3 regions of the Fructobacillus cardui genome follow, and region 1 is predicted to be linked to each of the others. Evidence: riboswitches for the same ligand, from Rfam matches in the RefSeq annotation. Region 1 holds a riboswitch; each other region holds the start of a gene.
The links. A riboswitch is a leader RNA that binds a small molecule or an ion and turns the genes downstream of it on or off. The one in region 1 is predicted to bind thiamine pyrophosphate.
Positions count from the first base shown of each region.

Region 2: another riboswitch for thiamine pyrophosphate. It lies ahead of thiS (sulfur carrier protein ThiS); the one in region 1 lies ahead of AABI20_RS06520 (ECF transporter S component).
Region 3: another riboswitch for thiamine pyrophosphate. It lies ahead of thiW (energy coupling factor transporter S component ThiW); the one in region 1 lies ahead of AABI20_RS06520 (ECF transporter S component).

Region 1 covers NZ_CAUZLS010000007.1:25,739-33,130, reverse strand. The annotation lists gene AABI20_RS06525 (ATP-binding cassette domain-containing protein) at 1-1,287, opposite strand, end outside; gene AABI20_RS06520 (ECF transporter S component) at 1,300-1,857, opposite strand; TPP riboswitch at 1,941-2,031, opposite strand; gene AABI20_RS06515 (FAD-dependent oxidoreductase) at 2,141-3,481, opposite strand; gene AABI20_RS06510 (MerR family transcriptional regulator) at 3,688-4,065, opposite strand; gene AABI20_RS06505 (MFS transporter) at 4,062-5,366, opposite strand; gene AABI20_RS06500 (alpha/beta hydrolase) at 5,521-6,375, opposite strand; gene AABI20_RS06495 (alcohol dehydrogenase catalytic domain-containing protein) at 6,432-7,392, opposite strand, start outside.
Region 2 covers NZ_CAUZLS010000004.1:155,877-163,268, reverse strand. The annotation lists gene rpsD (30S ribosomal protein S4) at 105-716, shown strand; gene AABI20_RS05265 (hypothetical protein) at 886-1,143, shown strand; gene AABI20_RS05260 (Zn-dependent hydrolase) at 1,419-2,618, opposite strand; gene AABI20_RS05255 (MFS transporter) at 2,608-3,648, opposite strand; gene AABI20_RS05250 (hypothetical protein) at 3,681-3,866, opposite strand; gene AABI20_RS05245 (thiazole synthase) at 3,884-4,654, opposite strand; gene thiF (sulfur carrier protein ThiS adenylyltransferase ThiF) at 4,658-5,311, opposite strand; gene thiS (sulfur carrier protein ThiS) at 5,317-5,514, opposite strand; TPP riboswitch at 5,641-5,730, opposite strand; gene AABI20_RS05230 (DUF1694 domain-containing protein) at 5,986-6,360, shown strand; gene AABI20_RS05225 (replication-associated recombination protein A) at 6,429-7,392, shown strand, end outside.
Region 3 covers NZ_CAUZLS010000008.1:20,172-27,563, reverse strand. The annotation lists gene spxB (pyruvate oxidase) at 1-135, shown strand, start outside; gene AABI20_RS07035 (2,3-bisphosphoglycerate-dependent phosphoglycerate mutase) at 252-974, shown strand; partial or broken gene AABI20_RS07625 (hypothetical protein) at 1,207-1,455, shown strand; gene AABI20_RS07620 (nitroreductase family protein) at 1,462-1,788, shown strand; gene AABI20_RS07025 (SDR family oxidoreductase) at 1,805-2,467, shown strand; gene AABI20_RS07020 (2-keto-4-pentenoate hydratase) at 2,937-3,758, shown strand; TPP riboswitch at 3,957-4,062, shown strand; gene thiW (energy coupling factor transporter S component ThiW) at 4,340-4,846, shown strand; gene AABI20_RS07010 (HAD family hydrolase) at 4,892-5,548, shown strand; gene AABI20_RS07005 (thiamine-binding protein) at 5,545-5,844, shown strand; gene AABI20_RS07000 (YjjG family noncanonical pyrimidine nucleotidase) at 5,907-6,599, opposite strand; gene AABI20_RS06995 (YeiH family protein) at 6,853-7,392, shown strand, end outside.

The DNA.
Region 1 (7,392 bases):
TTGGCAGATTTGAATCAGGTTCAAAACGACTGCTACTGACTGCTCATCCAAGCCCGCCAGCGGTTCATCTAAGAACAGCACTTGTGGTGCCATAATCAGCATCAACAGCAGTTGCAATTTCTTCTGCTGGCCACCCGAGAGCGTGTAGACCGACCGGTCACCCAAACCTGTTAGATGCATGTCAGACAACCACTGGTCCAAAACCTCTTTCGTCCAAAAATCAGCATGGTGGCTCTTGGCCATCACCTGGTCCAGCTCTTCGTCAACCGTGATGTTTAAGAACTGGTCGGAGGCTGACTGGAACAGCAGACCAACCTGGCCAAAGTAGAGACGTGGTTTCCAGGCATGAACTTCTTGGTCCTGATAGGTCAAAGAACCCTCATAACGGTGCAATCGTGCCAGCGTTTTCAGAACGGAAGACTTACCGACCCCATTTGGACCGGTCAGTAAGGTAATCCCTGCGGCAAAGATTTGCAGGATATCCTGGTCTAAGACCAACCGCTCCCCGTTTTGGATCCGCAGGTTATCAAAACGATAGGCAGTATCTTGTGCTTGGTCGCTTTCCGCGACTGGTTTTAACACCACCGTCTGCTTTTGATAATCATATTGACCCCAGTCATTTTCAGGAACCGATACCAAGGACTTCTCTTTCAACTGATAAAACTGGCTGATTTTGTCGAAGTACCCAGCCGGATCATGATCTGAAACAAAAATGCCGTAGCCCTCCTGACTCAGCTGTTGGAGCAACACCTGGAGGTCTTTTCGCGATTGGCTATCAACGGCAGCAAACGGTTCATCCAACAATAGGTAGTCGGCCCCCAGGGCCAACACTTCCGCCAAAGCAACCTTTTGCATTTCCCCACCGGACAAAGTCACAAAGGACCGGTCGATAAAATCAGTCAGACCAACCTTTTCCAATGCCCAAGCCGTCTTTTGATCAATTTCATCCTTGCCCAATTCAAGGTTTTCCAGTGCAAAAATAAATTCTTCTCGCACCGTCGGCATGGCAAACTGATCATCGGGATTTTGAAAGAGCAAAGCCACTCGCTTGGCCCTTTCATTCGCCTTTAGTGTAGCAATCGCCGCTTGGTCAATTTCGATTTCACCACTGACCTGACCGCCATATTGGGGGTAAAGACCCGCTAAGGCCTTTAACAGAGTTGATTTTCCTGACCCGGAAGGCCCCATTAACAGGGTTAGGGTCTTTTTTTCAAGCGTTAAATTTAAATCATCAATAATGGCTTGATCACGATAAGCCACCGTGAGGTTTCTGGCAGTTATTGCCATTTTTTGTCCTCCTTATTCGTGGGACAACAACTTTGATCGATCCAACAACTTGGCAATCAAGTGTACCAAGACACCTGAGAAGAAGAAGATTGATAGGTAACGAACGATGAACAAAGCAACTAACAAGCTCAGCTTGTAGTGGATGTAACCTGATTTAAAGAGGTCCCAACCAAAGGTGACGACTGTTCCAGTCAAGGTTGACAACCAAAGACCAGCAAACCAGTTCTTATAACCGGTCAAGGCGAAACCAAGCTCAGAACCAATTCCTTGGATAAAGCCAGACAAGAGTGTTCCAACACCATAAGAACCACCTAAGAACATTTCACCGGCAGCCCCGAGCATTTCCCCGATAAAACCTGCACCGACCTTCTTTAAAATGTAAGAAGCCAATGGTCCGGCCATCATCCATACACCAAGCGTGATTTCATTCGTAAAGGCTTGCAATCCAATCACGGCCAAGCCACTGTTAACGATTTGGTAAACCGGATCCATGATCCAGTAAATGACCGAGAAGATAATCCCAATCAAAGCCAGCAAAATCACGTTTTGTAGCGTCCACTTTTGTTTCATTATTCTCTCCTTTGCGTCCAGAGGAACATAAAGGCATTAAAAAAACCACTCGCCTGGGCAGAGTCCAACACGGGTGGTCATAAAAAAACTTGTGTGGATCTTCCTTCGTCGGTCTTAGCCTAACAGGTTCAATGGGTTTAATTCTCAACCAAAATGGTACCCCAGATCGCTATATTCAAATTTACTACTTTATTAGCTTACACTGTCTCTGACCTTTATGCAAGAGCCTTCAAATAAAAAAGTACTCGAACGTCATGTCCGAGTACTTAAATAAAGCTGATTTTTACTTGTTTGCCTTAGCAACGGCAGCCATCGCAACTGATGAAACATAGTTGACTGGTTGACCGAAGTTGGGCTGGAAGAAGAAGTCCGTCATTGACAATTGATCAATTGTCATGCCGTTTTCGATTGCCAATGAAACCACGTTGGCAGCTTGTGAAATGTCATGCTTTGACAAGAAGGCAGCACCAACAATGCGGCGAGTACCCTTTTCCCAAGTCAATGAAGCCTTAACAGGCGTTGTTGACAACATGAAATCAGGACGATAGTCTTCTGAAATTGTCACAGAATCTGCTTCAACACCCTTACGAGCTGCTGATTGAACAGTCAAACCAGTTGCAGCGTAAGCCATTTCGTATAATTCAACAGCTGATGTTGCTTGTGTACCTTGGTAAGCCATCGTTGGTTCTGCAATGTTCTTACCAACCAAGATTCCTTGACGAACAGCATTGGTTGCCAATGGAATATAGTCATCCTTTTGTGTTGGGTTGTAGAAAACGGTTGCTGAATCACCGGCAGCAAAGACATCCGTAACAGAAGTTTCCATGAACTTGTTAACCTTGATGGCGCCGTTTGGCAACATATCAACTTGGTCACGGAACATCGCAGTGTTTGGCAAGAAACCGATACCCAAGATGGCAATGTCAGCTTCGTAAGTACCCTTATCAGTAGTAACCTTGATACCATCAGCAGTGTCTTCAAATCCTGAAACCATCTGACCAAGCGCTAACTTAACGCCATGGTCTTCATAGGCCTTTTGAAAAACAGATGAGAATTCAGGCGCTGTGTTGTTGGCCAACACGCGGTCCAAACCATCAATCAAAGTCACTTCCTTATCGTTGACTGACAATTGTTCTGCCAATTCGGCACCGATATAACCAGCACCAATAACGATTACGCGCTTAACCTTTTCAGTTACTTCTTTCAAGGCGTTGGCGTTGTCCCAAGTCTTTGAGTCAAAGACCTTGTCAGAATCGATACCGGGGATGCGAGGCTTAATGGCACGTGAACCAGTAGTAATGACAATCTTATCGAAAGTTTCTTCTGATTGGGCACCAGAAACCAAGTCCTTGATGTTCAAAGTCTTTGCTTCCAAGTCTGCAGCTTCAACAAGCGTTTGCATGTGCATTGAAATGCCCTGCTTTGCCATTGAATCTGGTGTTTCGTAAAACATCTTGTCAGTTGATGAAACATTGTCACCAATCCAAAGGGCGATTCCACATGACAAAAAAGAAACTGTTTGATTCTTTTCAAACACGTGTACCTCAGCGTCTGGGTGGTCTGCCTTGATCTGCTTAGCGGCAAACACGCCGGCGTGCGTTGAACCAATTACTGCAACTTTCATTAAAAGTGCCTCCTAATATATAGCTATGTGAAAATTGTAATTAAATTTTACCAATAAAACAGTGTTCTGTCAATTACTTATCCAACAGTTTTCAAGAAAGTATCAAATAAAACAAAGGGACAGATAAAGTCGTTCTAATTTATATAAAATTCGGATTTTAGCCCCAAATTAGCCATCTTTACCAGTTATCAAACAATTTCAGCGTTCTATTCTAAACGATTCTCTACCTGGCGCATGTGGCTTTCGTAATGATCAATTTTATACAGTAAATGATCGTGGGCGGCTCGGATTTGATTAATTCGTTCCCGCATCTCTTCTGCTTGCTCTAGCAATAAAGCTTTACGCGCAGGAATTGTCCGGTCATCATCCTCCAGCACCATGCCAATATATTCACGCAATCGTTCGATGGAAACGCCCGCGTGGCGCATCGTTTTGGCAAATCTCAATTGATTAATGTTGCGCTCGGTGAAATCGCGCAACTGATTTTCCTTGCGTGGCACCGGCATGATGACCCCAATTCGTTCATAATAGCGAATCGTATCATTTGACAATCCTGTCGCCTTCGCAGCTTCTTTAATATTCATTTTTGCACCTTTCGTACAACAAAAACGGCCACAACCACAAAAGCCATTCCCGTAAAGAAAGCCATTGTTGCTACTTGGCCATGGTAGTTCCCCGCCGTTGCCACAATCAAAGAAAGACCGATTGGACCACCAATTTGATGGGCCGTATTCGTCAAACCAGAGGCAATACCAGCCAGTTCGTCAGGCGCTTTATACAGACCGGCTGATGTCACTGGCGCCAGGACCAGGCCCTGCCCAATGCCAACCACCACCATTGGCAAGGCAAAAGCCAACAAATAGCCCAAAGAAACCGCCGACACGGCCGTCCACAGCAAGCCAAAGAATAGTAATCCCTCCCCGACTAGCAAGATCAACTGATTGCCAAAATGAGCAATCAGCCTTCCTAGAGACAACGATACCACACATTGGACTAATGTTAAGGGGAGAAAGGCTAGCCCGGATTGTAACGCCGTTAAATGGTAACTCGCCTGCCAGACCTGGGGCAAAAAGAACCAATACGGGAGCATCGCCATCATAAAGAGCATGCGGGCCACGTAGGCACCTGCACGAACTCGGTTATGAAACAAAGCCAAAAGCAACATTGGTTGTTTTTGCCGGCTTTCAAAGCCGATAAAACAGGCTAAAACAATAACGGCCAATAAAATCAGTAGCCACCGGTTACTCGTTAAGCCATCGATTAAGGCTGCTAACCCAATGACCGACAGAATAGCACCAATATAATCGATGTTTGTCTTTAATCCCGCTTTATGCGGAACAAAACGAATTGTCAAATAGAACAACAACGCCGTTAATGGCACGTTAATCAAAAAACCAGCTTCCCAAGAAAATAATGTTGTGAGGCCACCGCCAATTAACAGCCCCAGGCTGGCACCAAGCCCGGCTGTAACACCATAGTAAGCGATTGCTCGTTCGCGCATTTGCCCTTGGTAATTATCCATCATCAAGGCCAAGGTGGTCGGCGCAATAATCGAAGAACCAAGCCCCTGGATTGCCCGCAGTGCAATCACGACGGCAACGTTGCTCGACAAACCAATCAATAATGAACTGAGTCCAAAAATTGTGAGTCCAATTAAGAAAATCCGTTTACGCCCGAGCAAATCCGAAAGCCTGCTCGATAATAGTAAAAAACCACCAAAGGTTAATGTATAGGCATTGGAAACCCACGACAAGGTGGAAGAAGAAAGGTTTAAGCTTTGGCCAATCTCAGTTGCACTGGTAAAAATAATGGAATTATCCATCAAAATTAAAAAGTAAGCGAGTAAGGTGATCGGCAAGACCATCCCAAATCGTTGTTTTGTCATTTTTGTCTCCTTTAGCTTGATTTCTTTTCAAAACCAAACATTGTATTTTGTAATCAATGACCATTAAACACCTTGGAGTGAACTTCAAGTCAAGAAAAAGAACAAGAAAAAAACAGCCTTTTTAAAAGACTGTTTTTTCGCATCAACTGTGCTGCTATTCCGTTAAGAACTGCTTGAGGACCTTGTTGACATCCTGATTTTCATGCAGCTTTGAATGTTGCGCATTTTTACCAGTAAATAACTTCTCCTGATAGGTACTTGGCTTACGGACAAAGTACTTCAGTGACTTCGACGCGTTATTCGTGATGGTCGAGTCTGACTCCTCCTTACCCATGCTATTGCCATAGATATTCAACACTTTGGTCTGATTATTCTCGTAATATTGCTCCAAACCAGCTAATGCGACCTTTTTAAAATCAGTTTCAGACTGGCTGGCAGGATCTGCTAAGTTCAAATTTGATTTTGGCCTTGGACTATCCTTCAAAAAGTTAAAGGGACCAGCAATCGCAATCTGTCGCTTCACAACTGGCAATTGATCGCTTTGCTGCACATGATTTTTCAAGTAAAAAGCGATGGCCAAATTTCCCATTGAATGGCCAATCAGGTTCACAGACTGAATCCCCTGATTATGCAAATCTTCCATAATCTTCGTGACCCACTGATTTGTCTTAGTAAAGTTAGTATTTCGATTATCGTTAAATTGCACCAGAATCAGTGGGTTCTGGTCCCCCTTCTTCACGGTACCACTAAAACTAACCTGGCCGCTTTTGCCAACCGTCGCATTAATTCTGCGGTTTGAATACCCTTGCTGGATTAAATACCGACTCATCGTCTGCTCGGCATTCCGGGAAGAGCCATAACCATGGAAGAAAACCGTTGCTTCGGTTGGCTTCGTATTGGAAATCGGCTTGGCTGGTTGGGTTAGCCAAACGGTTAGCCCAACTGCTAGTAGCACAAGAATGGCCGTTGAGGCACCCGCAATCGCTATCATTTTTTTATTCTTTTTCATCTTACTCCTTTACGGCTAACCGATTGGCCAGGGGCTTTATGTCGGCGATTTAAAATCTAAAAAACAATCAGAGACTTAATCGCTTCGCGCTGATCCATGGCTTCATAAGCCTGTTGAATATCTTTCAGCGCAAATTGCTTGGTAAAAACCTGACCAGGATTGATTTTGCCATCAAGGACCGCCTGCAATAACAATTCACGGTCATAGGTGGTAACCGCGGCAATTCCTCCGCGCAAGCCGATATTCTTCCAGAATAGGTTATTCGTATTCATCATTGGGTCTTGAGGAATCCCCACACGGCCAACGACGGCACCTGGACGGCCAAGTTGAACCGCAGTTGCCACAGCCTGCTCTGAACCAACACATTCAAGAATAGCATCCGCACCGGCACCCGTTAGCGCCATCACCTGGTCAATCCCAGCTTGGTCACGATCGGCCACAATATCGGTAGCACCAAACGCCTTACCCAGCTCTTGTCGGTCTTCGTGGCGCGACATCAAAATAATCCGCTTGGCACCACGCAGCTTGGCTGCAATCACCCCTGAGAGGCCCACAGCGCCATCGCCCATGACAACCGCCGTATCCCCCTCTTTGACTTCAGCAGTAGCCGCAGCGTGGTAACCGGTTGCCATCACATCCGACAAGGTCATCAAGGATTTCAACTGGTCATCGCTGTAGTTTGCTGGCTGACTTGGAATCTTAACCAGCGCCCAATCGGCATTCTTAAAGCCGATGTATTCCGCCTGATAACCGGTTGAGCCACCTTTATCAGGATCGAGGCAATCACCATCAAACCCTGCTAAGCAGGCCTGACAGTGACCACAACCATGAGTAAACGGTGCAATAACAAAATCACCCGGCTGAACGTTGGAAACTTCACTACCGACCTCTTCAACGATTCCGATGGCTTCATGGCCAACCTGGCTGCCACCATCACGCTTGGAAATACCCCGGTAGAACCAAAGGTCAGAACCACAAACTGATGCCCGAACTGTCTTGATGACGGCATCCTTCGGT
Region 2 (7,392 bases), on a different contig from region 1:
TAAGGACTTGGCTACAGTCACTGAGAAACGATTTTTCTTGACGCTGCACGCATCTGGTGCCGACCCTCAAATGTACAGCAAAATACATTTTGGAGGACATATACATGTCACGTTATACTGGACCAAAATGGCGTATCTCACGTCGTTTGGGTGTTTCACTTTCTGGAACTGGTAAGGAATTGTCACGTCGTGCCTACGCACCTGGTGACCATGGCCAAGGCCGTCGTGGAAAGGTTTCTGAATATGGAATGCAATTGCGCGAAAAGCAAAAGTTGCGTTTCACTTATGGTTTGACTGAACGTCAATTCCACTCATTGTTCAACAAGGCCGGCAAGGTTCGTCAAGGTACTCACGGTACCAACTTCATGATCTTCTTGGAACGCCGTTTGGACTCATTGGTTTACCGTCTTGGTTTGGCAACTACTCGCCAACAAGCACGTCAATTGGTTAACCACGGTCACATCTTGGTTGATGGTAAGCGCGTTGATATTCCATCATACGAAGTTGTTCCTGGTCAGGTTATCTCTGTTCGTGAAAAGTCAAAGAACATTGTGCCTATCCAAATCGCTGTTGAATCAGTAGTTTCACGTCCACAATTCGTTTCATTTGATGCTGACAAGCTTGAAGGTACTTTCGTTCGTTTGCCAGAACGTGAAGAATTGGATGCTGACATCAACGAAGCCTTGATCGTCGAATACTACAACCGTTTGGGCTAATTTAATTAACTCTTTCTGGTTGAAAAGTCACTGCTTATGCAGTGGCTTTTTTCTTTGCTCAAATAATTCGGTTGTAAACTAGTTGCAGAGGTCGACTTTAGACGGTTAGGCTTCATTCCAAAAAAACATGTTAAACTAGAACAATTATATCAATAATTGGAGAGAAATCATGTCTTGGCTCATTAACATGTTCATCATATTTGTTATTACTTGGGTGGCTATTACCAGTATGGAAAAACTAAAAACAATAACGGAACAAAGTAAACGCAAAAAGTTATCACTGTCTTTCGGTGCCTCCTACATCATCTTGGGCTTAATCATCACATTTGTGAGCATCAAAGTTCATCAATCCGCATGGTCAACAATTGGTGCTCTTATGATTGGCTTTGGCATCGCGATCCCACTAATCCTAAGAAAACAACAATAATCCTTATCTTGTTGACTAACCATTCTTTTATGAATAGTTTTCGACTGGAAGTCAAGCTTACCAAGGGTTTTGACTTATTTTCTTTATCAAGAGTCTTACACCTCCATTCTAAATTTACCTTGAAAAAATCAGACCAGAGATAACCCACACAATCGTTGAAAAGGGCAACGTTACCAATTAAAAGCGTCCCCACCCACACTTTCATCTTTCACGAATCAAACAGCACAAAAGAACCATCCCCCGTTATATTTGAGGAATGGTTCGTCTTGTTCATACTACCCCACTAATTTTGCCAAAACGGCCGTCAAAACCCGTTGGCCATTTTCCAAATCTGCTGGTGTTGTCTTCTCATCTGGTACATGACTAACCCCGCCAACGCTGGGGACAAAAATCATGGCAGTCGGCACTTGTTCCCCCATCACCTGCGCATCATGACCTGCACCAGATGATAAGAATTGGTGCGTCAGACCAACTGATTGGCATGCTTCCGCAATCTCCCCCTGAAGACCCATATCCATTTGGGTGGGCATAACTGCCGTAGTCCGCTCAAGTTTTGCCCGATACTGGTCCACTAGTTTGGCCACCACACCAACAGCTTCTGACAAAACCGACTGGTCTTGGTGGCGTAAGTCCAACGAAAAAGTAACTAGGCCAGGAATCACATTGGCTACATTAGGCTCCAACTGAACTTTGCCAATGGTGTAGCGTAAATCAGGAATCTGCGCTAACTCACGGTAGAGGTCCGCCAACAAACTAACTGCTTGTTGGCAGGCATCATCACGGCAATCCATTGGTGTTGTTCCAGCATGGTTAGCCTGCCCCACCAACTGAATCAAAAAGCGTTCCTGACCAACAATGGTCGTTACAATACCAATATTGATCCCCGTATTCTCTAAAATCGGCCCCTGTTCAATATGCAGTTCTAGGTATTGGGTAATCTTTAAGCATGACGCCGTTTGAACAAAGGGACTCAGGGCAGCCACCGCAGCTTGACGAACTTGGCCGAAGGTCTGTCCCTGAACATCATCCAAGGCATCAAAGCCCTTCAAATCCCGTTCAAGTAAATATTGTGAGCCCGTAAAAGTCGCATCAAAGCGTGATCCTTCCTCTTCTGAAAAAATAACGGCAACGAGTGGCTGTCGCAAACGTTGTTCTGATTTGGTCACCTGACTAACCGACAAGACAGCAGCTAAAGCGCCATAAAGGCCATCATATAGGCCACCATCGACAACAGTATCCAGGTGCGAACCAACCAAAATTACAGGTTCTTTGGGCCAAGTTAAATCAGCAGTCGCATACAAGTTGCCAATTTCATCAACCCAGGGTACCAGTCCCAATTCCTTGATAATGTTGACACACTGCTTCTGTGCCTGACACCAGGCCTGGTCATAAACCGTCCGCGTATAACCCTGATTTTTCGTGCGACCAATTGCTTGAAAACTCTCCAAAAGGTCGGTAATTTTTTTATCCTGCATTTCTCTGACTCAATCCAAAACCAAGTAACCCCAACAACAGCAAGGCCGCTGCTAAATCAAAACCAACCGAAAAAGTTCCAGTCACATCCGTTAACCAGCCCGTCAGATATGACGCCGTAATCGAGGCCAACATCCCCATAAAGTTATAGAGCCCAAAGGTTGTTGCGACTCGCCCCTTTGGTGCATGGCGACGAATAACTTGCAGCAACAGTGGGTCAATCGTCATTTTCCCGGTCAACCCATACAAAATCAGTGCCAAAACAATCTGCGTTGAATTTTGACTCAGACTGCCTAACACCAATGCCAAGGCCGACAACGGTACAAAAAGGTACAGAAATCGTCTAGCATGTGCTGTTTGATCTAATTTTTTCGCCAAAATTAAGGCACTTGGAATCGCAATCAAGGGCACAATCGAAGCAATCAAACCGACAAAGCGTTGGTCAATATTTTTCATTCCCAACAAAAAGGTTGGCAACCAAGTTAACATGGCAATCTGGCCATAAATCGAGCAAAACAAAAGCCAATAGGCACCAACTAGTGGCCGTTTGAAAAACGGTCGCCAAATTTTTGGCGCTAATTTTGCTGCTAACGACGAGATGAGCGATTGCTGTTGGCCACCGCGTGCATTCACCGACTTTCCCCCATACCGAATTGGCCGGCCCTCTTTAGGTAGGCCATACAGGTACAGGAAACCGACCATCACCGTCGGTAAGGCAAGCACTAAAAAGGGGGTTGACCAGTGGTCCTGATTTTGAATTACCAACGTACTAGCCAGCAAGGTGCCAAGAATCTGTCCAACACCCTGCCCGCTATTAATAATGGCCATGCCCAAAGTTGCATGGCGGTCACTAAGGTTTTCATTAATTAATCCATAGGCCGGACCGTAAAAGCTGCCCTGACCTAAACCAACCAGAGATCGCACCAATAGAAAAAGAGTAAAGGTTGGCACGATACCCGATAGAAAAGTCATTACTGCAAAGAAGAAAAAGCCCAAAGCGACAACAAGCTTCTTCGAGTGACCATCAGCCAAACGTGAAAATGGTAACTGACTAACCGTATAGGTTAAAAAAAAACAGATGAAATCAGTCCCAATTCAGCATGGCTCAGACCAAAAGACCGTTGAATTTCCGGCATCACTGGATTTAAGATTGTTCGATCGGCATAGATAAAAACCCAACCAAGAAAATTAATCAAGATGATTTTCTGTGCTAATGATAGATGAAGCCTTGCCCGTTTCGGCTGGATCATGGCCACTCCTTTCCTTTCTAACCAAGGCTCACACCTGCCAGCGGTGATGATGGTGCAGCCTTTTTCGTCAATATTCGTCCTGGTTTTGCCAGGTAAGCCTTGCGACCAGCCTCAATCGCTAAGTGAAAGGCTTCGGCCATCAGGGGAATGTCCCCCGCTGTTGCCATTGCCGTATTAGCCATGATGGCATCGACACCCATTTCCATTGCTTCGGCCGCTTGACTGGGACGGCCGATTCCGGCATCCACAATAATTGGCAGGTCAATCTCGTCGACCAAAATTTGAATCAAATCTTTGTTTGAAAGGCCCTTATTAGTGCCAATTGGTGCTCCCAATGGCATGACGGCAGCAGCACCTGCATCGACTAATTGCTTTGCAATATTGAAATCAGGCAAGACATAAGGCATGACAATAAAGCCTTCCTTGGCCAAGACTTCGGTTGTCTTTAACGTTTCATAGTTATCGGGCATCAAATACTGCTTATCAGGAATCACTTCTAGTTTAATAAAATCACTCCCACTCAGCTCACGAGCAATTCGCGCCATCCGGATTGCCTCCTCAGCGTTCGTGCACCCCGAAGTGTTTGGCAAGATTGTTGTTCCCTGCGGAATAAAGTTTAAAATGTTTTCCTCAGCTATACTCGTTCGGCGAAGAGCCATCGTGATAATTTCCGCTTTGGCATGGTTAACCGCTGAGTCAATCAGCTCGTATGAGTACTTACCAGAACCCAAAATAAAGCGTGATTCAAACTGGTGGCCACCGATGACCAATGGATCATTTGTCGACATTTTTTACTCCTCTACTGTCTCTTTTTCTAGAATTAAACGTAGGATTTGGTTCGCCTGATGACCCGCACAAATCAGAACACGAGCGGCCATCAAACCTTCTGCTCCCTTGGTTTGGCCATCACCACAAAGGTAAACATGGTTACTTTGCCGGACGGTTTGAATTTGATTAGCGTCGTGAACACCGGCTAAGCCGTTGCCCATCACGATCGGCGTTTCTGGCAAAACCTCTTGCGCCCGCCGTAATAGCATTGCTTTCGCATTTTGATCATCAAAAGCTTCACAGATAATATTGGCACCGGTGAAGAGGTCCAACACATTGTCCTCCGTCACTCGTTCCTGCCAAGTCGTCACCTCAACAAAGGGGTTAAACTCCAGGATGTTTTGTTTCAGGGCCAACACCTTTGGTAAGCCAACCTGGCTTAGCTTAAACTGCTGACGGTTCAAGTTGCTATGTTCAATTTCATCAAAATCAATCAAGGTCAAATGACCAACCCCGGCCCGGGCCAGCGCAATGGCAATATTAGACCCCAATCCCCCTGAACCGGCAATCGTCACATGAGCAGCTGCCAACTTTTCCTGACTGTCAGCTACATTGCGATCCTTCATTTTTAGGTAGACGGATTCCACCGCCTGGCCGTCAATTGCAATCGTTGTCATTTTTCCTAACCCCCACCTACAAAAGCAATAATTGCCACTTTGTCGTTCTCAACCAGCACCGTTTCAGCCAAAGCCGCTTTCGATAAAATTTGACCATTGAGTTCAACAACCACATTGTCCTGATGACGGTTTTGTTCTTCAAGTAAACTCAAAACCGTTCCACCAGCGATGTTGTCAATATGTTCGCCATTAATTGTGACCATCTCTTTTCTCCCTTCTGGGTCTGACCGCCAAAAATCAGTTTTCCCTTGCAGCTGCTATCCCCTTTTGTTAAAAATTGAACAAAAAAGCTGTTTCTACGTCAAAAAACGCAAAAACAGCTTACAAAAAAACTATCATCACTATCTTCCTACGCAGACGTTAATCTAATCAGGTTCAATGGGTATAATCTCAGCCAGTCGGCACCCCAGATAATTCGTATTCAATTTTCGAAATCAATATAACATGGATTTTTTGACATGTCCACTGATGAAACGGGACAAAGTTTCACTGGATTTACTAGACCAATTCTAATAAAATCTTCACCGCTTCTGATTTTTCATTAACAGCATTCAATAGACTAGGTTAATCAACCGACAAATGTTGGATAACACCCAAAAATAGCAGACAAGCCTTTAATCTCCACAGCTTTTTCCGTATAATTGTCTGTAGTAAAGTAATTGGAGGATAACCCAATGGATGATGTTAACAGCCGTTTAGAACAGGGGCAGCAAGGTAATGGTGGTCCCAAGATTAACCCTGATGAACAGCGCCTTTACCTAGGCACTTTTCGTGAACGAGTAGTCGCGGCCGTTAAAGAATCAAAGGCCGACGATAGCCAAGTTCAAGATGAACTCAAGGCACGGATGGCCAACTGGCCAGATACGACCTTACTGATTGACCAGGATGCTTGTGGTGATGCCTACATCAACTACTTGCAAATGGCCGTCAGCACCAATCACCCCTATACCCTTTTATCCGATTTTGAAAGAACAACACAAACTGATAACCCCTACGCGGTCATTCTTGCGGCAAAATCAGCCGTAAACCAGGAATCAATTGACCTGTAACCTGACGAAGCCGGTTTCAACCGGCTTCTTTTTTATCAAGACAAAGCCATACTGATAAAGGAGCCTTCATGCCCGGACAAAAACCACTGGCCTACCGGATGCGGCCAACAAAAATTGAAAAAATCGTTGGCCAAGAAGACCTAGTCGGCGAAAATAAAATCATTTGGCGGATGGTGGAAGCCAAGCGTCTTTCATCAATGATTCTTTATGGCCCACCCGGAACTGGTAAGACTTCGATTGCCTCGGCCATTGCCGGTTCGACAAACTTTGCCTTTCGAGCCCTGAACGCGGCAACCGATTCGCAAAAGGACTTACAGGTCGTTGCTGAAGAAGCAAAAATGTCGGGGACAGTTGTCCTTCTTTTGGATGAAATTCATCGTCTCAACAAGGTCAAGCAAGACTTTCTCCTCCCTCACCTCGAATCGGGCGCGATTATCTTGATTGGGGCAACAACGGAGAACCCATACTTAAACGTCACGCCAGCCATTCGTTCCCGAACCCAAATTTTCCAAGTCCAACCTTTGAGTGACCAAGACATCAAAAAAGCCATCAAACAGGCATTGACAGATAAAGAAAACGGACTTGGCAACTACCAAGTTAATCTAAGCGAAGAAGCCCTCACCCACCTTAGCCAGGCAACTAACGGCGACCTTCGCTCCGCCCTAAATTCCTTGGAATTAGCAGTCCTTTCGACCAAGCCGGATGCAAACGGAATTATCCAGGTGACCTTGGAGGTCGTTGAAGAAACGACTCAGAGGCAGTCACTCGTCGCCGACAAGAATGGCGATGCCCACTATGACATTATTTCGGCCTTGCAAAAATCTATTCGAGGATCAGATGTCGATGCGGCCCTGCACTACGCCGCCCGACTGATTATTGCCGGTGACCTACAAATCCTGGTTCGCCGACTGATTGTGATTGCCTACGAGGATATCGGCCTCGCCAACCCGAATGGCGCTCAACGTGCCGTTACAGCGATTCAAACTGCTGAAAAATTAGGGCTGCCCGAGGCACGGATTCCACTGGCCAATG
Region 3 (7,392 bases), on a different contig from region 1:
ACGCTCAACCCAACTTATAACAGTAACCTTGATTTGCAACGACCAAGTTCGGTTCGTGAATTTTTAGATTCATACGATGGTCAAAACTTGAAAACACTTCCAGAATTCTTTGAAGAATACGGTGTTGAATGGTAAACGTATAAGCTGACTTATTATAAAAGTCTTCTTTTGAAGGCTTTTTATTTTGTTTATAGAAGGCATTGCCTGCTTAAAGAGAATCGGTGTAAAATAGAGCGCAAAGGAGCTTGATTATGCCAAAACTTGTTTTACTACGTCACGGTCAAAGTGAATGGAACCAGTCTAACCGCTTTAATGGTTGGATCGATACTTATTTGTCTGCAACTGGCAAAAAACAAGCACAGGATGCCGGGCAGGCGCTTTTAAAACAGGAGATTCATTTTTCCCGGGCCTATAGCTCAGTTCTTAGTCGGACGATCATGACCATTAATCGCATCTTAGATGAATTAGGTCAATCATATATTCCGCTAACGAAGTCTTGGCGGTTAAATGAACGCCATTATGGCATATTGCAGGGTGAGGATAAGGATGCTATGCGTGCCAAGTATGGTAAAGAGCAGGTCCAAATCTGGCGACGGTCTTATTCTGTCTTGCCACCAAAACAGCCGGCATATGATCCAACAGTTACCATTGATGGCCGAACTTATCCAGCTTTTGATCGCCGTTATGCACGGGTGCCTTATGGCCTTTTGCCACTCAGTGAGAATATTCAAAGTACTGAAGTCCGAGTTCGACCACTTTTTGAAGATGAGATTGTGCCACGGTTGCGTGCGGGAGAAGATGTTTTGATTGTTGCTCATGGAACGTCCGTCAGAGCTTTGACCAAGCTCATCGAGGGTTTGACACCGGAACAGGTAACTAAGGTCGAAATTCCAAACGGCGAACCAATTATTTATGAATTTGATAAAAGTTTATCTGCTTATAAAAAGGAAATTGTGCGCTCTTCTTTCAAATAATTTTAAAAATCAGTTCTGATTTCTTTATGCCATTTGTTGTATTTTTAAAAATAGCACATATGATTATTAACTATACCAATCAAAGAGAAAGTTGAATTATTATCAACAAATAGAGATAATGTTCCTAACAAATATTTAAAGAAATTGGAGTCCCTACCAAATGAATTTTCAAACTGTTGTGAATGGTCGGAGTTCCATTCGGTGGTTTCAAGATTGAGAAGTTTCCACGAAAGCGCTACAGGAGATTGTTGAAACGGTACAGAAAGTACCGTCTTTTGTGAACTCGCAACCAGTCCGAGTGGTGATTGCCACTGGCAATACCTTGGCAGCTATTCGAGCACAACACTTACAATCCGTTTTGAACCAAGCACCGAGTCAATCAGTCTTGCCATATCAGCCAATTCCAGAGTGGGACGATTGCGCCAAGGCCAATATCGTGGGTTGGTTTGCTGGTACCAAGGAACAAATTGGTGATGATTGAGGTACAATGATGGGGAAGGCAGGTGCCAACCTCTATAATGCTCAGGCAATCGTTTACTTAACTTTGCCTAAAGATTATCCTGATTGGTCATTGGTTGATTGGGGTGCCTTTTCAGAAGCATTGGTGCTGTCGGTCCAAGATGCAGGTGTTGATTCTTTGCCAGACTATGAATTCGTTAAATTTGCTAATGATTTAATGGCACCGCTCAAGTTAACAGATGACCAACAGGTTGTAATGGGCGTTGGGCTCGGTTATCGTGATGAAGATAGTTTGTTAAATCAAATTCGTTCTGGTCGCATGGACACGAAAAGTATTTTGACAATTTTGGATTAAGTGAAGGGAGATTTTGATGACAAAGACACTTGTGATTGGTGCACACGGTAAAGTTGGTCAAATTTTGGTTCAAGATTTAGCTAAAAATCAGCGGGAGGTTTTAGCGGCCTTTCGGAATAAAGACCAATTGCAAACAGTGGCTGATTTAGCCGGTGTTGAGGGAGTTTATTTTGACCTCGATAGCGACGAACAAGCGATGACCCAATTTTTCATCGACCACCAAGTTGGTCAAATTGTTTTCACGGCAGGTGCCGGAGGCAAGGGTGGCATCGAACGAACGGTAGAAGTTGATTTGGACGGCGCCATTAAAACGATGATTGCAGCCAAAAAAGCTAGTGTTGCCCACTATGTGATGGTTTCAGCTGCTGGAGCAGATGACCGCAGTCGGTGGTCTGCATCCGGTATTTATCATTACTTTATGATGAAGCACTATGCTGATTTGTATTTGCAAAATTCCGGTTTGGATTATACGATTGTTCGCCCAGCGCTGCTTTTGGACACTGCTGGTACTGGAAAGGTTTCATTGAATGTCGACTTTTCTGGTCCAAAGGAAGATTTGCAAATTCCGCGAGCAGATGTTGCTGCTTTTGTCACAGTGGTATTAGCTCATCCTGAACAATCAGCTAATCAAATCTATGATTTAACAGCTGGTCATCAAAACATTCAAAATATTTTTTGATTTCAAATGAAGCCGAGGGGAGACCCTTGTTTTTTTTATTTAAATTAAAAATAAATGATAAAAGGGTTGACATTCAATCATAAAGTTGTAGACTACGAATCAACAGATAGAAAAAATAAGCGATAATAAGAAATGTCTGAGTGAGAAAATGATTAGAGAACGCCTGTTTGGTGAAAGGGCGTCGTTTTCAAACTTAAAGACGATCATTCTTTAGCTAGTGGGCTGAATGAAGTAAGCCTCGCTCGGTTGGTACCGTTATCAAACCGGCGTATCGCCTTTTTCGGGTCGTACGTTTGAGGTTGGACTTTGCCGTTCAACAAATTAAGGTGGTACCGTGCGTAAGCGCCCTTAACAACGATTTTTTCGTGGTTGAGGGCGCTTTTTTATCTGCTGATTTTTTTAGAAAAGGAGGGCACCGTGAAGTTTCGTACCGTCGTGAGCTGTTTGTATACTGAAAGGAGCATGAAATATGACAATGACTGAATTGAAGACCAAGGTGAAGGTAGTACCAGCAAAGCAAGAGGACAAATTGGCGCAGGCCCTCTATCATGCTTATCAAGAACGTCAACCGCTTGAGATGACTGAATGGGAGAAGGTTGTCAGCAATGATCAAACTGCCTATGCAGTGCAAGACCAATTGATGGAATTGAAAAATCAGCCACTTGGGGGTTACAAGGTCAGTTTGACTAGCCAAGAAACTCAAGATATGTTCGATTCAAACGAACCACTGTACGGGGCTCAGGTGCAGAACCATTTTGTGCAGTCACCAGCCAATCTTTCGTTGAAGAGCGATTTATTGGACCCATTGGCAGAAGTGGAATTGGTCTTCAAGGCCAAGGAAGACTTGCAAGTTACCGATTCTTTGGAAGATTTGCGTCGTAAAACGACTGTAGCAGCTGGTGTGGAAGTACCTGATGCCCGGTTTACGGACTGGTTTCCATCTTTGAGCAAGTACTTAGTCATGGCAGATGCAGCGGTTGGCGGTTTTGTGGTTTATGGACCAGAACGAGAAAGTACATCTTTGACCGTTGCTGAATTTGAGGATGTGAAGGCCTATTTGGCCCATAATGGCGAAGTGGTGGCTGAGGGAAGTTCAGCCGAAGTTTTGGGTAATCCACTTAAATCGTTGCAATGGCTAGTTAAAAAATTGGCAGCGCAAGGAAAGACCTTGCATGTGGGGGAACGAGTTTCCTCAGGAACCTTCCTATTGCCCCCACACCTAACGGAAGGAACCTGGACAGCTAGCTTTAACCATGATTTTGCAGACGTTGTGGTGGCAGTTAGTAAATAAGCAAACAATTTTGAAATATCAGACAGAATAGTTGTCTTTTTCCGCTAAAATGAGTATAATCATTCTCGTTGGGTAATGAGGGTTACCATTATGTTGATAACCTTCATTGTTCAGTCACCCTTTTTAGTGGTTCCAAATTGTTTGTTTCAGTAAACAACAATTGGCCGCACCAATAAATTGGGCGGCCCTTATTTTGAATAAAATCGATCGGGGAGTTTGTGTAATAGACTGAGAGGATGGTAAACCATTGACCCGAACACCTGAACCGGATAATGCCGGCGGAGGAAATCGTATCACTTTTGTAATCGAGGGCTCCGTTTTGGGGTGCTCGATTTTTTCTTTTAAATGAGAAAGGAGTGGTAGTGAATAATTCACGGTGATTTTACCGTGACAGGATGAAGGGGAGCGCCTTGATTCTGAAAAAACAGCGATGGGAAGCCGTGTTCCGGCGTGAGAGGAGACCAATTAGTCTCGACCGAACTTTCTACTAGACAGGGTCTGCCTGACTGGTTTAACCGCAAAAGTGGGAAAGGAGCGCTGTTTTTTTGCTACCCCACTGATTTTAAAAGGAGCGTTTTCAAATGAAGACACAGAAAAAATTATCAACGAAGAAGATGCTAGTAACGGCCTTGTTGGCTGCTTTGGCCTATGTTTTAAATAGCTTTGTCTATTTCCCGGCAATGGCACCCTTCCAACACTTCGTTGATGTCTTAGCCGCTGTTTTGGTAGGGCCATGGTATGGCTTGGCTAGTGCCTTAATTTGTGGTATTTTGCGAATGATGTCAGGTCGGACGATTCAAGCCGTGACGGGCGCTATTTTTGGCCCCATTCTTGGTGGCTTGATTTATCGTAAAACCCACAACCTTTACCTGGTTTTCCTTGGTGAAGTGATTGGAACAGGTATTTTAGGGGCGTTAACTTCTTATCCATTGATGAAAATTTTCTATGGCTTGGACGTCCACAAGTGGTATTACTTTGTGCCATATTACACACCAGCTGCCATTGTGGGTGCTGGGATGGGCTTGGCAGTGACCTTAATTTTTCAGAAGACGGGGCTGCTCAAACGAATGCACGCGAGCTTGGACTAAATAACAACGGCATTTAGAACAAGTCTGGTAAGGGGAGAGTGAGCGATGAGCGGTAAGGAATATTTGATTTTTGACCTCGATGGCACATTAGTTGATTCCATGCCTTTTTGGGAGGATTTAGCAACTGAATTGCTTCACCGACATGGCATTGATCAGCTACCAGCAGACTTGCATGACCGGATTCAAACCATGACTTTGACGAATTCGGCCGTCTTTATACAAGAACTATTTGTCTTACCCGTTACTGCTGAAAGTTTGGCGCAGGAAATGCGAGTTTTGATGGACCAACACTATCGAAATGATGTTCCGCTTAAGGTGGGGGTATATGCGTACTTACAAGGCATGCACAAAAATGGTCGCAAAATTGTTCTGGCAACCGCTAGTAGCTCGGCGTTAGCCAAAGACTGTCTTCGCCGTCTGAAATTACTGCCGTTTTTTGACTTTGTTTTTTCCTGTGAAGATGTTGGGCAGGATAAAACGCAACCCACAATTTACCAGGCTGCTGCACAATATTTTGGCCAGCAACCGAACAAGATTGCAGTCTACGAGGACGCACTGTATGCGGCTTCAACTGCAAAGAGAGCGGGTTTTCTTGTGATTGGTGTCTATGACCATCAGTCAAAGGAAGAGTGGACTGATTTACAAAATTTAGCAGATGAAACGATTGATTTTGCGACTGTAGTAAAAGGAGAAAATAAATGAGTGCAAGTGTAGCGATTCAGGTCTTACCAGCAGCCGAAAATGACCATGAGTTGTGCCGGATGGTCGATGAGGTAATTGCGTATATTCAAAGTACTGGTTTACGTTATGAAGTTGGTCCCTTTGAAACAACGATTGAAGGCGATGATTACAACCAGTTGATGGACATCGTGAAAGAGTGTCAGCGTGTGGCTGTTCGGGCGGGTGCCAAGAAGGTTTCAGCCTATATCAAGGTTGCCTATCAGCCCGATGGTGAAATTTTAACGATTGATCAAAAAATCGGTAAGTACCAAAAATAAAAAAGTCAGACCCGCAAAGGTCTGACTTTTTTGAGCTGATGATGATAGAAGCGCAGCTTTCATTATTGCAAGAGTGCTTCCAAAGTTGGCAAATCTTCAACTACTTGAGTTGGTTTGATTTCTGACGGGCTTTCTTTGTGATTGGGATTAATCCAAATCGTGTCGAGTTGATAGTTTTGGCCACCCAGGATATCAGAAGTTAAGCCATCCCCAATCATTACTGTATTTTCCTTGGTCATTTGCGGGTTGTCTTGGAAAATGCGGTCGAAGAAGGCGGCGTCGGGTTTAGAAGCACCAATCATTTCAGAAGTGAAAATTTGGTCAAAGTACTGGTCTAAGCCAGTTTCCCTGAGGCGAAGGCGTTGAGTAGCGTCTTGGGCATTCGTACCGGCAATAATCGTATATTGATTTTGTAGGTGCTGCAAAATTTCAGTGGCATAGGGCACCATCCGATAATTATGGTCACGCAATGTAGCGTATTCTTGCTCAAGTCGGTCGGCATCATAGTCGATTCCAAGAGCTCCGAGGGTCTTTTTGAAACGCTCTTCAAAAATTTGTTGGCGAGCAATTTCTTTGAATTCGTATTGTTGCCAGAGATGGTGGTTAATCTCTTGATAAGTTTTTAGTGCATGGTCTAAATCAGTGCCTGTTAAGCCTAATTCATTTGAAAAAAGCTGACGAATGGCGGCGACTTCGCCTCCGGTAAAATCCAAAAGGGTGTCATCAAGGTCAAAAATCAAATATTCATCGGTCATGCTACAATCCAACTTTCTATACTATAATTAACTTTAATTATGATAACACGGTGGTTAAAAGACAACCCCTTAATTTTTGTTTTATTTTAAACGAGGGCGTGGTGTGTTGTATCAATTTTAAAAATGATTAAAAATCGACATTTGTTATCAAATTTTAATCTTGATAAGCTTGACCAAGCCCCCCTGGTTAGGTGTTTAATGGGGAAGTAATATTTTTTGTTAAAACGCTAACGAAAGAAGGAATGGTTGTCTGATGAGAATCGAGAAGAAGCATGTTGTTGGGATTGTCCTAGCAGTTGTGGTTTCGCTTTTCGCCCAATTTTTGAGTAAATATTTACCGCAATTGGGAGCCGAAAGTTTGGCCATGATTATTGGGATTTTGTTGGGAAATACTATTTTTGCTGGTGACCAGTATGGTGCTGGGGTTAAGTGGTCAGAAAAATATCCAATTGAGATTGGGATTGCTCTGCTGGGGTCGACTTTGACCTTTAAAACGCTTTCCAAATTAGGATTGAATGGTATTTTCTTTATCATTATTAATATGGTCTTGGTGATTGGGATTGTCTTCTTGCTGGGGAAGTACCTGTTTAAGGTTGACGACAACAGTACGATGTTGATGGGCGCTGGAAATGCCGTCTGTGGTTCAAGTGCTATTGCGGCCGTGGCACCAGTTATTAAGGCCAAGGATGATGATCGCCGAACGGCGGTCGCAACCGTTTCCTTGACGGGTATGCTGCTTTTGCTGACATTGCCAAGTTTGTCACACTTCTTATTTGGCAATAACGATTTATTG